DNA from 2 places in the Mycobacterium burgundiense genome. Region 1 is predicted to be linked to the other one. Evidence: riboswitches for the same ligand, from Rfam matches in the RefSeq annotation. Region 1 holds a riboswitch; the other holds the start of a gene.
What was found. Region 1 has a riboswitch for S-adenosylmethionine ahead of RCP80_RS09410 (hypothetical protein). Riboswitches for the same ligand answer to the same signal wherever they lie in the genome.
Positions count from the first base shown of each region.

Region 2: it holds a riboswitch for S-adenosylmethionine, as region 1 does, so the genes downstream of both, RCP80_RS18285 (bifunctional o-acetylhomoserine/o-acetylserine sulfhydrylase) here and RCP80_RS09410 (hypothetical protein) in region 1, are expected to answer to the same signal.

Region 1 is NZ_OY726397.1:2,016,219-2,022,964, reverse strand. It holds gene RCP80_RS09435 (DUF732 domain-containing protein) at 1-8, shown strand, start outside; gene RCP80_RS09430 (hypothetical protein) at 87-455, shown strand; gene RCP80_RS09425 (TIGR03617 family F420-dependent LLM class oxidoreductase) at 488-1,510, shown strand; gene RCP80_RS09420 (SpoIIAA family protein) at 1,628-1,996, shown strand; gene RCP80_RS09415 (class I SAM-dependent methyltransferase) at 2,018-2,566, opposite strand; gene RCP80_RS09410 (hypothetical protein) at 2,634-2,918, opposite strand; SAM riboswitch class IV at 3,069-3,180, opposite strand; SAM riboswitch class IV at 3,388-3,498, shown strand; gene RCP80_RS09405 (metallophosphoesterase) at 3,807-4,811, shown strand; gene RCP80_RS09400 (NUDIX hydrolase) at 4,823-5,488, opposite strand; gene RCP80_RS09395 (ADP-ribosylglycohydrolase family protein) at 5,556-6,746, shown strand, end outside.
Region 2 is NZ_OY726397.1:3,858,938-3,865,683, reverse strand. It holds gene RCP80_RS18285 (bifunctional o-acetylhomoserine/o-acetylserine sulfhydrylase) at 1-1,321, opposite strand, end outside; SAM riboswitch class IV at 1,473-1,606, opposite strand; gene RCP80_RS18280 (epoxide hydrolase EphH) at 1,683-2,522, opposite strand; gene RCP80_RS18275 (exodeoxyribonuclease III) at 2,611-3,432, shown strand; gene trpS (tryptophan--tRNA ligase) at 3,429-4,457, shown strand; gene yhjD (inner membrane protein YhjD) at 4,474-5,520, shown strand; gene RCP80_RS18260 (nitronate monooxygenase) at 5,520-6,383, shown strand; gene RCP80_RS18255 (NADH:flavin oxidoreductase/NADH oxidase family protein) at 6,389-6,746, opposite strand, start outside.

The sequences.
Region 1 (6,746 bases):
CGGTGTGAGCGGCGAATCGCCTCTTCGGCAACGGGACTCGATGTCGGTACCTGATGGCATCATGCGGGTCAGGAGGGAGAACCGACATGGGTGGTCAAGGGAATCAGGTCGGCGGATTCGCTGCATTGGTGGGGCTGCTGTTCATCATCGGCGTGATCGTCAAGTACATCTGGTGGATCCTGGGCGCTCTGGCGGTAATCGTCGTCGTCGTCCTCGCCGTCGTGGTCTCGCAGGTGTTGGTCACGCAGTGCGAGAAAGCAGAGGCCGAGCGGAGCCGCCGGGAAGCGCAGCGGAAACGCCGCATTGCGCAGATCGCCGCGCGGGCGGACCGACAGCATGCATGGGTGCTCGACGGTGACAGCCGTGGCACCTACGGGGAGCAGGGCGCGAAGGTCATGCGCTACGTCGAGCGCGGAAACTGGGATGGGTTGCTGCGGAGCATTCAGCGAGCCTAGGGATCACCATCCCGCGGGCGTACGGTGGCAGCGTGCACATCGACGTGATGACGACTCCGCAGCCGCTGGAAAAGATCGGCGATCTCGCCCGACGTACGCAGGCCTTCGGCTTCTCCGGTCTCCTGTTCACCGAGACCGGGCGAACCGCGTATCTCAATGCCGCGGTGGCCTCGCAGTGCGCGCCCGGCCTTGACCTGTTGACCGGTGTCGCGGTGGCGTTTCCGCGCAGTCCGTTCGTCACGGCCGCGACGGCCTGGGAGCTCCAAGAGGCCACGGGCGGGCGGTTCCGGCTCGGTCTCGGCACGCAGGTGCGTACCCATGTGGTGCGGCGATACGGTGCGGCCTTCGACCGGCCCGGTCCCCGACTGCGCGACTACGTGCTCGCTGTGAAGGCGTGTTTCGCCGCGTTCCGGACCGGGACGCTTGATCACCACGGCGAGTTCTACGACCTCGACTTCCTGACGCCCCAGTGGAGCGCGGGCCCCATCGACGCACCCGATCCGAGTGTCGATGTGGCGGCGGTGAATCCGTGGATGCTGCGGATGGCGGGCGAGGTCGCCGACGGGCTGCATGTGCATCCGCTCGGCGAACCCGGATACATTGCGCGTCACGTCGTGCCGAATGTCGCTGCGGGAGCGGCGAAGTCGGGACGATCGCCGTCGGAGGTCGCGGTGATTGTGCCGGTCATGACGATTGTCGGGGATACCGACGAGGAACGGCATAACGAACGTGAGCTTGTGCGGGCCAGCTTGAGCTTTTACGGCAGCACGCCCAACTATGCGTTCATCTGGGATGAGGCCGGGTTCGAAGGGACGACCGCGCGGATCCGCGAGAAGCAGAAGGCCGGCGACTTCGCCGGAATGGCGGACCAGATCACCGACGACCACATCGCGGCGTTCGCCACCGAGTCCACCTGGGACGGTCTGGCCGGCGCCCTCGGCGAGAAGTACGCCGGTGTCGCGACCCGCCTCGTGCTGTACAACGCGGCCAGCGATCTCGAGCGTTTCGAACGCTACGGCGCGGTCGCGCGGGCGATGTCTGCAGTGCCCGATTAAAGCTGGCGTTCCGTCGTCGGCCGGCCCGGGCCGCCCGCCCGTCACTCCCGTACCGTGGCCGGTGGTCCGGTAGCGAGCGTAGGGTGGATTTCGGGCACTGCACAGGGGGGTTATGCCGTGATCGAGATGATGACTGACACGCCCGAGGGCGTGACCGGGATTCGCGTCTCGGGCACAGTCACGGGCGAGGAACTGCGCGCATTTGAACCGCAGATGCGCCAGCTGCTGGACACCGATGAGATCAGGTTCGTCGAGGTCATCGATCCGGACTACGAAGGCTTCGGCCGCGGCGGGCTGGCCGAGGACATCCGGATGGGCTTCGGTGTGCTCTTCAAACACCACTCCGCATTCAAGCGGATGGCGATCGTCACCGACACGGACTGGATTGTGCACGCGCTACACGTGCTGGCGTGGATGGTTCCCGGCGAGCTCAAGATATTCGGTCTCGGCGAGCTGGAGCAGGCGAAGGAGTGGGCCGCGGGCTGAGGGCGCCTCCACGGCCGTTGCTCAGGTCTTTCTGGCCAGCATCCACGCCTCGCCCTGACGTTCGTCGGCGGCGATCGTCTCCAGTGTGGCGAAGGAGGCCGTCAACTCCCCCGGCGCCGCCCGGAAGCGCCCCGGTTCGGCGCCGACCGCGCTCAGCCAGCTGATCGCCAGCAGCCCGCCGGGGGCCAACCGGTCGATGATCGCCTGATCGAGGCGACGGTCCCGGAACCGTTGGCAGACAATGACGTCCGTGGGTGGACCGGCCGGAAGCCCGGCGTCGAGGTCGACGACTTCGAATCGGCAACGATCGCCAACGTCGCTGCGCGCAGCGAGCTCTCGGGCCTGGTCGATGGCGATCGTCGAGACGTCGACGCCCCATACGTCGAGGCCGCGACGGGCCAGCCACACGCTGGTCACGCCCGGTCCGCACGCCAGGTCCAGGGCGTGCCCCTCAGTGGGGAACACGTCTTCAAAGTGGGCGAACGCCGGCGGCGGACCCACCGATTCCATGGACGGTGCCGGGCGCTCCCGGTAGCGCTCGTCCCAGCGGGTGCGGTCCTGGTCAGTCATTGCGACTCACCCGTGCGGTGCGCCCGTCGCCCGCTCTTCGGCGAAGCGAGGCCCGGTGCAGACACAGCTATGTGCCGTCAGCCGGACAACCGTCACCAACACCGGATGCCTTTTCGTATCGCGCCGCAATCTGCAAGGGAGCAGATGCGTTCACGGTGCGCAGTTTGGCATTCCTGATCTCCTGTTCGACCCAGGTATCTTCCACGGCGCGCTGCAATTTAGAACGACGATGAGCTTCGGCGGCCGCGTAGGAACCGTGGCGCGCGATTTGATCAGCCGTTCGGGAGTAGTGCGACGCATGCCACTGCCGGGGAGGCTGTGGCTCGCCAATCCAGCCACGCTCTGCGCTCATGACAACCTCTTCTGCCGAGGACGGTCGCCCCGTCCCGCCTGCCTGGGCCGCTCCAGTCGCCGCGGACACTGCGCACGCACGTTGCGCCTGATGACTTGATCAATCGACCGGAACATAATCCGCCCTCCCTGCCCGGGAGTCTCCACCACGGAGACACTCTTGCCCGCACCAAACGGTTTAGGCCGCTTCGTCATCCGAGCCACCCACCAGCGTGGGGTTGGCGTACCGTCCAGTCGGAGCTTGGCGACGGCAACTCGTGAAGCAATCGTCATGGTACAGGGCTCGGGCCACACAGCAGCCGTGATGGCGGCGGTCTAGCGTGCGACCTGATCTCATCACCATTCTCCATCCCCTGCCGTGAGTACACCGGTGATCTGAACCGAGAGGTTTCGTTGCGTAAGCGAAGAATGCGCACCCCATCAAGACCTTTCGGCCTTGCCTGTCAGACCGCCAAGTTATAGTCGGGGTGCGTCATGAGATGCCGTACCAAGCTCCGACTAAGCGGCACGCCAACCCCACGCTCGCGGGTGGCTCGGATGACGACGCGGCCCACGCCAACCGGTGAGGGCAAGAGCGCCTCTCCTGGCAGAGGCACGAAACTCGGGGAATATCGCGATGTCTCAAGCGAAGGACTGCGCCTCTATTGGCCCTGGGCACCGCAAGCAATGGCTCCAGGCATTGAAGGTGCACCTCGGCGTGGCCGCCCAGAGACGTCGGGACGAAGCGCGGGTGGAAGACCGACATCGTCTGCGCGCCAAGGTGTTCGGATTGGACCTCAGTGATACCCGGGACGTGTGAGATTCGACCGCATGTCGTTTCTGATGCGGACCGCGGTAACACGAAGTCCCAGTCTGCTCTATCCGAACCCCATTGAGAGGATCACACAAGATGAACGTTCAGCGAATCGAAGGCTACGACATCATCGGCGACGTCCACGGATGCGCCACCAAGCTCGAGGAACTACTCACCGAACTCGGCTACATGGCCGAGCCCGCAGCCGCATACCGCCATCCCAGTCGGCAGGCGATCTTCGTCGGCGACCTGATCGATCGCGGCGACGAACAGTTGCGCGTGCTCGAGGTGGTCAAGGCCATGGTCGATGCGGACAGCGCCCGGATCGTCATGGGCAATCACGAGTTCAACGCCCTCGCCTATGACACCGAATGGCCGCCCGGCAGCGGGAAGTACCTACGCCCACACGATGACCCGGACGACGAAAGGTCGGAGAAGAACGCGAAACAGCACAAGGCCTTCCTCGACCAGGTCACCGGCATTGACCGGCAGCGATACCTGCAGTGGTTCAAGACGATTCCGCTCTGGCTGGATCTCGGTGGCCTGCGGGTCGTCCACGCCTGCTGGCACGCGGACTCCATCGCAGTGGTCGAGCACCACTGCGGATCGAATACCCCGTTCGCCCACATCGACCATCTGGTGGCGGCCAGCACCGAGCACCATCCGCTGTACCGTGCGGTCGAGACGCTGCTGAAGGGCCCCGAGATCAGTCTGGTCAACCATGGGCAGCTCCCCTACCACGACAAAGACGGCACGCCGCGCGACAACGCCCGAATACAATGGTGGAACAACGGCGGCCGCACCCTGCGCGACATCGCCGAAATGGCAGGCAATTTCACCACCGCGGCCGGCGAGCCCTACCCGCCGCTGCCCGACCTGGAACTGCGGAGCGACACCCGGTCCTTCGTCTATACCGACGAAATCCCGGTGGTCTACGGTCATTACTGGCGGCAGGCGCCTCCGAAACACCGGCACGACTGGACGGACTACACCGCGTGCGTCGACTTCAGCGCGGTGAAAGACGGCGCGCTGACCGCCTACCGCTGGTCGGGCGAGAGCACAATTCAGCGCGAACACTCCGTGACTTCAGGCGGATGGTGAGCCGCGGCCGTTCATGACTCGAGGTTGACCCGTCGCCGGAACAACTCCGCGGGGCGTCCTCGCCCGCCCGCCGTGGTGGCGCCGGTCGCGACGAGTTGGGACTCCATCGAACGCCGGAACGTGTCACGTTGCAGCGCGGACCCCGCGACGCCCTCGTGGACCAACCGAAGGTCGCGCAGGGTGAATTCCTCGCCGAGCAGACGGTCGGGATCCGGCGACGCTTCGTAGCGGGTGCGCACGTCCTCGACGGACAGCGCGATGATGTCGGCGTGGTCGTAGATCAGTCGGCCCGGTGCATGCACGGGGACCAGTCGGGTGGTGGCGACGAGGCGGCTGGTTAGCCGATCTGGCGGGACGACGGCGACGTGCGCCACCGACAACACCCAGCCACGATCGTCGCGCTCTGGGTCATCGAAGACGTGGAGTTGGCGGGGGCATAACCCGGTCACGTTGGCTTTGTCCGCCAGTGCCCGAGCGACGGCGTCGGCCAGGGTCTCGCCGGCGTGCAGGAAGGTGCCCGGCAGCGCCCAACCTCGACCTCCTGTCCGCCTGACCTGCAGGACCGACAACCCGACCGCAGGATCGACGGTGAGCACAGCCGCGTCGACGGCAACCGAGGGTCTTGGGTAGTCCCCCAGGGTGCGTCCGCTGCTGTCTCTGTGGTTCTTGTTGTCCATGTCAGTGCCCCAGCGTACAGTCCATCTCATTTAGCGCACTTTTGCGCAAATTGAACTGGGGGTGGAGATGGCATCACTGAATGACCGGGTCGAGGGCGTGCTGTTGGGGACCGCGGCGGGGGACGCGCTGGGCGCGCCGTACGAGTTCCAGCCGCCGCGAGGGCCCGAGTTGCCGGTAGAGATGGCCGGGGGTGGGCCGTGGGAGCCGAGTGAATGGACCGACGACACCGCCATGGCGATTGCCATCGCCGAGGTCGCCGCTACGGGAGCGGACCTACGCGAGTCGACGGCGCAGGACGCCATCGTGGCTCGCTGGCACGAGTGGTCTTTGGGCGCCAAGGATGTCGGCATCCAGACGCGGTCCGTTCTGGCCACAGCTGCCCGCGAGGGGCGCATCTCGGCGGCCCACGCGCGCACCGCGGCGGCGACGCTGCACGAGCGCACCGGTCGCACCGCCGGCAATGGTTCGCTGATGCGGACCGCGCCGGTGGCGTTGGCTTATCTTGATGACGAGCACGCCCTGGTGGCGGCCGCCCGGGCGATCAGCGAGCTCACCCATTTCGATCCCGATGCAGGCGATGCCACGGTGTTGTGGTGCTGCGCGATCCGTCATGCGGTGCTGACCACGGAGTTGGATGTCCGAATCGGGTTGCGCCACATCGGTGGTGACCGCCGAGAGGTCTGGTCGACACGGATCGAACAGGCAGAAGTGTCTCGTCCCTCCGATTTCGCCAACAACGGATGGGTGGTCGCGGCGCTGCAAGCTGCCTGGTCGGCGATTGCCACCACCGTGGCCGGGCCCGGAACCGACCGGGCCGAGCATCTTCGGCGCGGCCTCGACGCGGCGGTGCGGGCCGGCAATGACACCGATACGGTCGCGGCGATCGCGGGCGGTCTGCTCGGTGCGGCCTACGGTGCGTCGGCCGTGCCGCTGGAGTGGCGCCACCTGCTGCACGGCTGGCCGGATCTGACTGCGCGCGGACTGGTGGGGCTGGCGACCGCCATCCACCGCAAGGGCCGCCCCGCCAAGGGACCGACGTATCCGGGTTCGCGGATCAACACGCTCACTCCTCACCCGTACGATCCGGACGTTCTGCTCGGCGGTGTCGGGGCGCTGCGTCGACTGCCGGCCGAAGTGGACGCGGTGGTCTCACTGTGCCGCGTGGCCGACGCCGACGTGCCCGCTGGGATGCCGCACGTCGAGGTGCGGTTGATCGACAAGACCGATCCCGACGAGAACCCGCACCTGGATTTCGTC
Region 2 (6,746 bases), 1.8 Mb from region 1:
GGGGGTCCGGGTGCCCCACGGCTCCGGCGGCGGCGAAGCCACGCTCGAGGTCGGCCAGGATGTCGTCGATGCCCTCGATGCCGACCGCCAGGCGCACCAGGCCCGGGGTGACCCCGCTGCTGAGCTGCTCCTCGGGCGAGAGCTGCTGATGCGTGGTGGAGGCCGGATGGATCACCAGCGACCGCACGTCGCCGATGTTGGCGACGTGGCTGTGCAAGGTGAGCGCGTCGACGAATGCCTTGCCGGCGGCGACTCCGCCGGCCAACTCGAAGGCCAGCACCGCGCCGGTGCCCCTGGGCGCCAGCTTCTTTCCGAGGTCATACCAGGGTGAATCCGGCAGTCCGGCGTAGTTGACGCTGGTGACGCCCTCGTGGTCGGCCAGGTACTTGGCGACGCATTGCGCATTCTCCACGTGGCGTTCCATCCGCAGGCTCAGCGTTTCCAGGCCCTGCGCCACCAGGAAGGCGTTGAACGGGGAGGCGGCCGAGCCGAGGTCGCGCAGCAACTGCACCCGGGCCTTCAGCGCGTAGGCCGGTGCGCCGAGTTCGGCGAACACCACACCGTGGTAGCTGGGGTCCGGCGTCGTGAACCCGGGGAATCGTCCGCTGGTCCAGTCGAAGGTGCCGCCGTCGACGAGCACCCCGGCGATCGCGGTGCCGTGGCCGCCGAGGTACTTGGTGGCCGAATGCACGACGATGTCGGCGCCGAGCGCCAGCGGTTGGATCAGGTACGGCGTGGCGATGGTGTTGTCCACGATCAACGGCACGCCGTTGTCGTGGGCCACCGCCGAGACCGCGGGGATGTCGAGGATGTCGATCTGCGGGTTGGAGATGGTCTCGGCGAAGAAGGCCTTGGTGTTGGGCCGCACCGCCGCCCGCCAGGACTCCGGATCATCGGGATTCTCGACGAAGGTGACCTCGACACCGAGCTTCGGCAGCGAGTGCTGGAAGAGGTTATAGGTGCCGCCGTACAGGCGCGGGGAGGACACGACGTGATCGCCGGCCGCGGCGATGTTGAGGATCGAGATGGTCGAGGCGGCCTGACCCGATGCCAGGAACAGCGCCGCGACGCCGCCCTCGAGGGCCGCGACGCGCTGCTCGACGACATCGGTCGTCGGGTTCATGATCCGGGTGTAGATGTTGCCGGGTTCGGCCAGGCTGAACAGGGCCGCGGCGTGGTCGGTGCTGTCGAACGTGTAGGAGGTGGTCGCGTAGATCGGCAGGGCCCGCGCATTGGTGGCGGCATCGGGCGTCTGGCCGGCGTGGACCTGCTTGGTCTCGAACGACCAGGAGGCGCTGTGATCATCGGTTTTGTTGCTCATGGGGTGGTGTCCTTCGGTAGCTGGTCTCGGATGCTTGTCCGTCGGCGCTGGCACGACGGATCGACGCGCACGGGTGCGCGTCGGTTCAGCAGCAGTGACACATATCGGGCCGCATCAGGTTTCCCTGTCTACTCTTGGGGCCCGCGTACCGGACCCGCGCTTGCCGTGTAACCCACTGGATGGTTGGTCCAGTGACTACTCAACCTGGTCATCACCCGGGGCACCCCACCGCGGTTGGAGGGTTGCCGGCCAGCAAGCCGGGGCTTGTTGCTGGCACTCATGACCGATACGCAGAATATCCCAACCGACCGAGTGTCGGCCAGCAGGCACGCTTCAGCCACCCGCGAAACGTCCGGTGGGGTCAGGCCCGGCGCTGTTCGGGGCCCGGCGCGGAGTGCTCGTCGAGGAAGGCGATCAGCAGGTCCGCGACGAGGTCCGGAGCCTCCAGCATCGGGATGTGTCCGACCCCGTCGAGGCGGGTGGTGCGCGAGGTGGGGGGCAGATTGTCGAGGAAGTGCCGGTGGCCGCGCACGGCGGGGAAGACCCGGTCCTTCTCGCAGACCACCAGGTGGGTCGGGACCTCGATCTCGGAAAGCTCCAGCAGTCCCGGCAACATCAGGGTCTTGACCAGCAGCGCGAAGTAGGCGCGGCAGTGCGTGGCGTCCGCGACGAGGTCCACCAGGTCGGCGTCGGTGGGCCCGTCGGCGGGACCGCTGACCGCCAGCGTGGCCACCCGGCGGGCGAAGGGCAGCCGAAGGATCCGGGGCCCCAGCAGGCGCGCGGCCAGCAGGACCGGACCGCCGGCAATGAACTTCGCCACGGTCTCGAACTTGACCGGTGACCACTGCGTCCAGCCGCCGGCCGGGGCGATGCCGGTCAGGGTGCGGGCCCGGCCGCGTCGTTCCAGCTCGAACGCGACCCAGCCGCCCAGCGAATTACCCACGATGTGGGCGGTGTCCCAGCCCAGTTCGTCGAGTTGTCGTTCGACGTGATCGGCGAGCAGTTCGGTGTTCAAGAACCACGTCCCGGCGTCGGGTCCGCCGTGGTGGCCGACCATCGTCGGGGCGAAGACCTCGTAGCGCCCGGTCTCGGCGAGCTTCTGCCCGACCGTGGACCAGACCTGCTGCGAGCACAGGAACGGATGCAGCATCAGGACCGGTTCACCGGTGCCCAGATGAATGGGGGCGCGACGGAACGTCATGACCCGACTTTAGCAACTATCCGGTACCCCCGGTACCGGCTCGCCTGCGGCCGGGCGGCGTCCGACGCGTTGGTTAGGGTGGGGCCTCGTGATCGTCACGACCGTCAACGTCAACGGCATCCGGGCCGCCGTCAAGCAGCGCTCAACCGACAATCTTGGTTTGCTGGCCTGGTTGAAGGAAACCCGCGCGGACGTGATCTGCCTGCAGGAGACGCGCGCGGACGATGAGCAACTGGCCGAAGCGCTGGCCCCGGCCATCGCCGACGGCTGGCACCTGGCGTCGGCGGACCCGCATCTCAAGGGCCGCAACGGCGTCGCCGTGCTGTCCCGCACCCCCTTCGACGAGGTGCGCATCGGCTGTGGCGCCGACGAATTCGCGTTGCACGGCCGCTACCTCGAAGTCGACACCGCGGGCCTGACCGTCGCGAGCCTGTACGTGCCGACCGGCGAGGCCCAGACCGACCGCCAGCTGGAGAAGGAACGCTTCATGACCGCGATCGCCCACCGGATGGCCCAACTGCGCGCGACCGGCCGGGACGCGCTGCTGTGCGGGGACTGGAACGTCGCCCACACCGAGAACGACATCAAGAACTGGAAGGGCAACCTGAAGAAGTCGGGATTCCTGCCCGAGGAACGGCAGTGGGTCACCGATCTGCTGGCCACGGGCTGGGTCGACGTCGTGCGCGCGCTGCATCCCGAGGGGCCCGGTCCGTACAGCTGGTGGTCCTGGCGCGGCAAGGCGTTCGACAACGACGCCGGCTGGCGCATCGACTACCACCTGGTCACCCCCGCGCTGGCCGCCCGGGCCGTGACCGCCGGCACCGAGCGGCCGGCCGCCTACGCGCTGCGCTGGTCGGACCACGCGCCGGTGACCGTCGAATTCGCGGATGAAAAGATGGCCGCATCATGAGCGACAGCAGCGCGGCCCGCCGAGTGGTGTTCTCCGGCGTCCAACCCACCTCCGATTCCCTGCACCTCGGCAACGCGCTGGGCGCGATCAACCAATGGGTGGGAATGCAGGACGAGTTCGAGGCCTTCTTCTGCGTGGTCGACCTGCACGCCATCACCGTGCCCCAGGAGCTCGAGCCGGAGGTGCTGCGGCGCCGTACGCTGGTGACCGCCGCGCAGTATCTGGCGTTGGGCATCGATCCCGCGCGCAGCGCCATCTTCGTTCAGAGTCACGTGCCCGCCCACGCCCAGTTGGCTTGGGCGCTGGGGTGTTTCACCGGTTTCGGGCAGGCGTCTCGGATGACGCAGTTCAAGGACAAGTCGGCCCGGCACGGCAGCGACGCCACCACCGTGGGGCTGTTCACCTACCCGGTGTTGATGGCCGCCGACATCCTGCTCTACGACACCGATCTGGTTCCGGTCGGCGAGGATCAGCGCCAGCATCTCGAGCTCACCCGGGACGTGGCCCAGCGCTTCAATGCGCGGTTCCCCGACACGTTCGTGGTGCCCGAGGCGCTGATCCCGAAGGCCACCGCCAAGATCTACGACCTGCAGGATCCGACGGCGAAGATGAGCAAGTCCGCGGCCACCGAGGCCGGGCTCGTCGCCCTGCTCGACGATCCGGCCAAGACCGCCAAGAAGATCCGTTCGGCCGTCACCGACAGCGACCGGGAGATCCGGTTCGATCCCGACGCCAAGCCCGGGGTGTCCAACCTGCTGACCATCCAGTCGGCGGTGACGGGCGCCGACATCGACGCGCTCGTGCGTGGCTACGACGGCCGCGGCTACGGCGACCTGAAGAAGGACACCGCCGAGGCCGTGGTGGAGTTCGTCGGCCCGATCAAGACCCGGGTGGACGAATTACTGGCCGATCCAGCCGAATTGGAGTCCGTCCTGGCCGCCGGTGCGGACCGGGCGCGGGAAGTGTCTGCAAACACGCTGAACCGGGTATACGAGCGGCTGGGCTTTCTTCCGCAACCGTCGTAGGAATAGGACACAGGCTATGACCGAGCCGGCCGAATCGGACGCCAAGCCCGGAATCCTCGATCGCCTACGCGCTCGGCTGCCCTGGTTCGACCACGTGATGCGCGCGCAGCAGCGCTACAACGACAGCAAGGGCGACTTCTACGCCGCCGGCATCACTTATTTCACGATCTTCGCGCTGTTTCCGTTGATCATGATCGGATTCGCCGCGGGCGGCTTCGTGTTGGCCAGCCGACCGGATCTGCTGGAGCAGGTCGAGAACACCATTCGCCAAACGGTCAGCGGTGATCTCGGCGGGCAACTCATCGACCTGATGGATTCGGCCATCTCCTCGCGCACCTCGGTCGGCGTGATCGGCCTGGCGACCGCGGCCTGGGCGGGGTTGGGCTGGATGGCAAATCTGCGCGAGGCGCTGTCGCAGATGTGGGGTCTGTACCGGGGGGAGCGCCCGGGGTTCCTGCGGACCAAGCTCTCGGACCTGGCGGCGCTGCTGTCGGCGTTCGTGGCCATCGTCATCACCGTCGCGTTGACCACGTTGGGTAACGCCTCGGTGATGGAGAACGTGCTGGGCTGGTTGGGCATTCACGACGCCACCGTGCTGGGCCCGGTGCTGTGGATCGCCTCGACGCTGCTGGCGCTGGTCGTGTCGTGGATGTTGTTCACCTGGATCATCGCCCGGTTGCCGCGCGAATCGGCCACTTTGCGTAGCAGCGTCCGGGCCGGCCTGATCGCCGCCGTCGGTTTCGAGATCTTCAAGCAGGTGGCCTCGATCTACCTCAAGTCGGTGGTCACCGGCCCGGCCGGCGCGACGTTCGGTCCGGTGCTGGGCCTCATGGTGTTCGCCTACATCACGGCCCGGCTGGTGCTGTTCGCGACGGCCTGGGCGGCGACCGCCAAGGAAAACCTCACCGAAGACGTGATCCCGGCGCCGGCCCCGGCCGTGATCAACAGCCGGGTGATCACCCGCAAGGGTCTGGGTCCCGAGCAGGCGGCGCTGGCCGCCGTCGTGGGAGCCTTTGGCGCGCTGGGGCTTTCGCGGCTGCTGCAGCGTAAGCCGGAGCGCTGATGGCGCTGGCGACGCCCTGGTCGCGGGCGCTTGGTCTGGACGCGCCGATTGTCAACGCCCCGATGGGAGGTGCGGCCGGCGGCCGGCTGGCCGCGGCGGTCTCGCGCGCCGGCGGGCTCGGCATGATCGGGATGGGCAGCTCGGCGACGGCCGCGTCGCTGCGCGCCGAGGTGGCCCAGCTCGACGGGCTGGACCGGCCGTTCGGCATCGGGTTGGTGCACTGGGTGATGGCGGCCGAACCGGAACTGCTCGAGGTCGCGCTGGCCGCGCGGCCCACGTTGCTGTGCGTCAGTTTCGGCGATGACTGGACCTGGGTGCGGGCGGCCCAGGCGGCCGGGGTTCCGACGGCGAGCCAGGTGGCCACCGTCGCCGGTGCCCGCGACGCCGTGGCCGCCGGCGTGGACGTCGTCGTGGCGCGCGGCGCCGAGGGCGGCGGGCACGGCGAGCCGGCGGTGGGCACCCTGCCGCTGCTGGCCGAGGTGCTCGACGTCGTCGACGCGCCGGTGCTGGCCGCGGGCGGAATCGCGACACCGCGCGCGGTGGCCGCGGTGCTGGCGGCCGGCGCAGCGGGGGCGTGGGTGGGCACCGCCTTCGCGGCCTGCGCCGAGGCGTTGACGTCGGCCTCCGCGCGCGAAGCGCTGCTTACCGCTGCGGGCGACGCCACCGAGTTGACCCGGCAGTACGACATCGCCGCCGGATACCGTTGGCCCCCACACCTTCCCGAGCGGGTACTGCGCGGATCGCCGGTCAACGCCGGGCAGGGCGTGGGATCGGTGCGCCGCCCGGCCCCGGCGGCCGCCGTGGTGGGCGCGCTGTGCGAGGGCGCCGAGGCGCTGCTGCGCAACTGGGGCCCCGCCGAATAGAGCGCTCAGCGCGAGAGCCGGCACGCCAGTGCGGACACGCCGTGCCCGGCCAGCATCCGGGCCAGGCTCGCGGTGGCGTTGCTGCGTGGATCGGGCTCACGGCGGCGCGCGATCCGGCCGAGCTGTTCGGTGTGCCACATGACATCGGCGGCGGCGCGCAGGAACACCGGCCCGCGCCGCGCGCCGCTCTCGGCCCCCTGATCGAAGTCGGCGCCGGTGCCGTCGAGCAGCCGTCGGGGGAACTCCGGCGCCAGGGCCATCGGCCGGGCCAGCCCGATGACGTTCACCCCGGCATCGAGCGCCGCCTGCATGCCCGCGCGGCTGCGAAACCCGCCGGTCAGCATGATCGGGGTGGAGATGCGC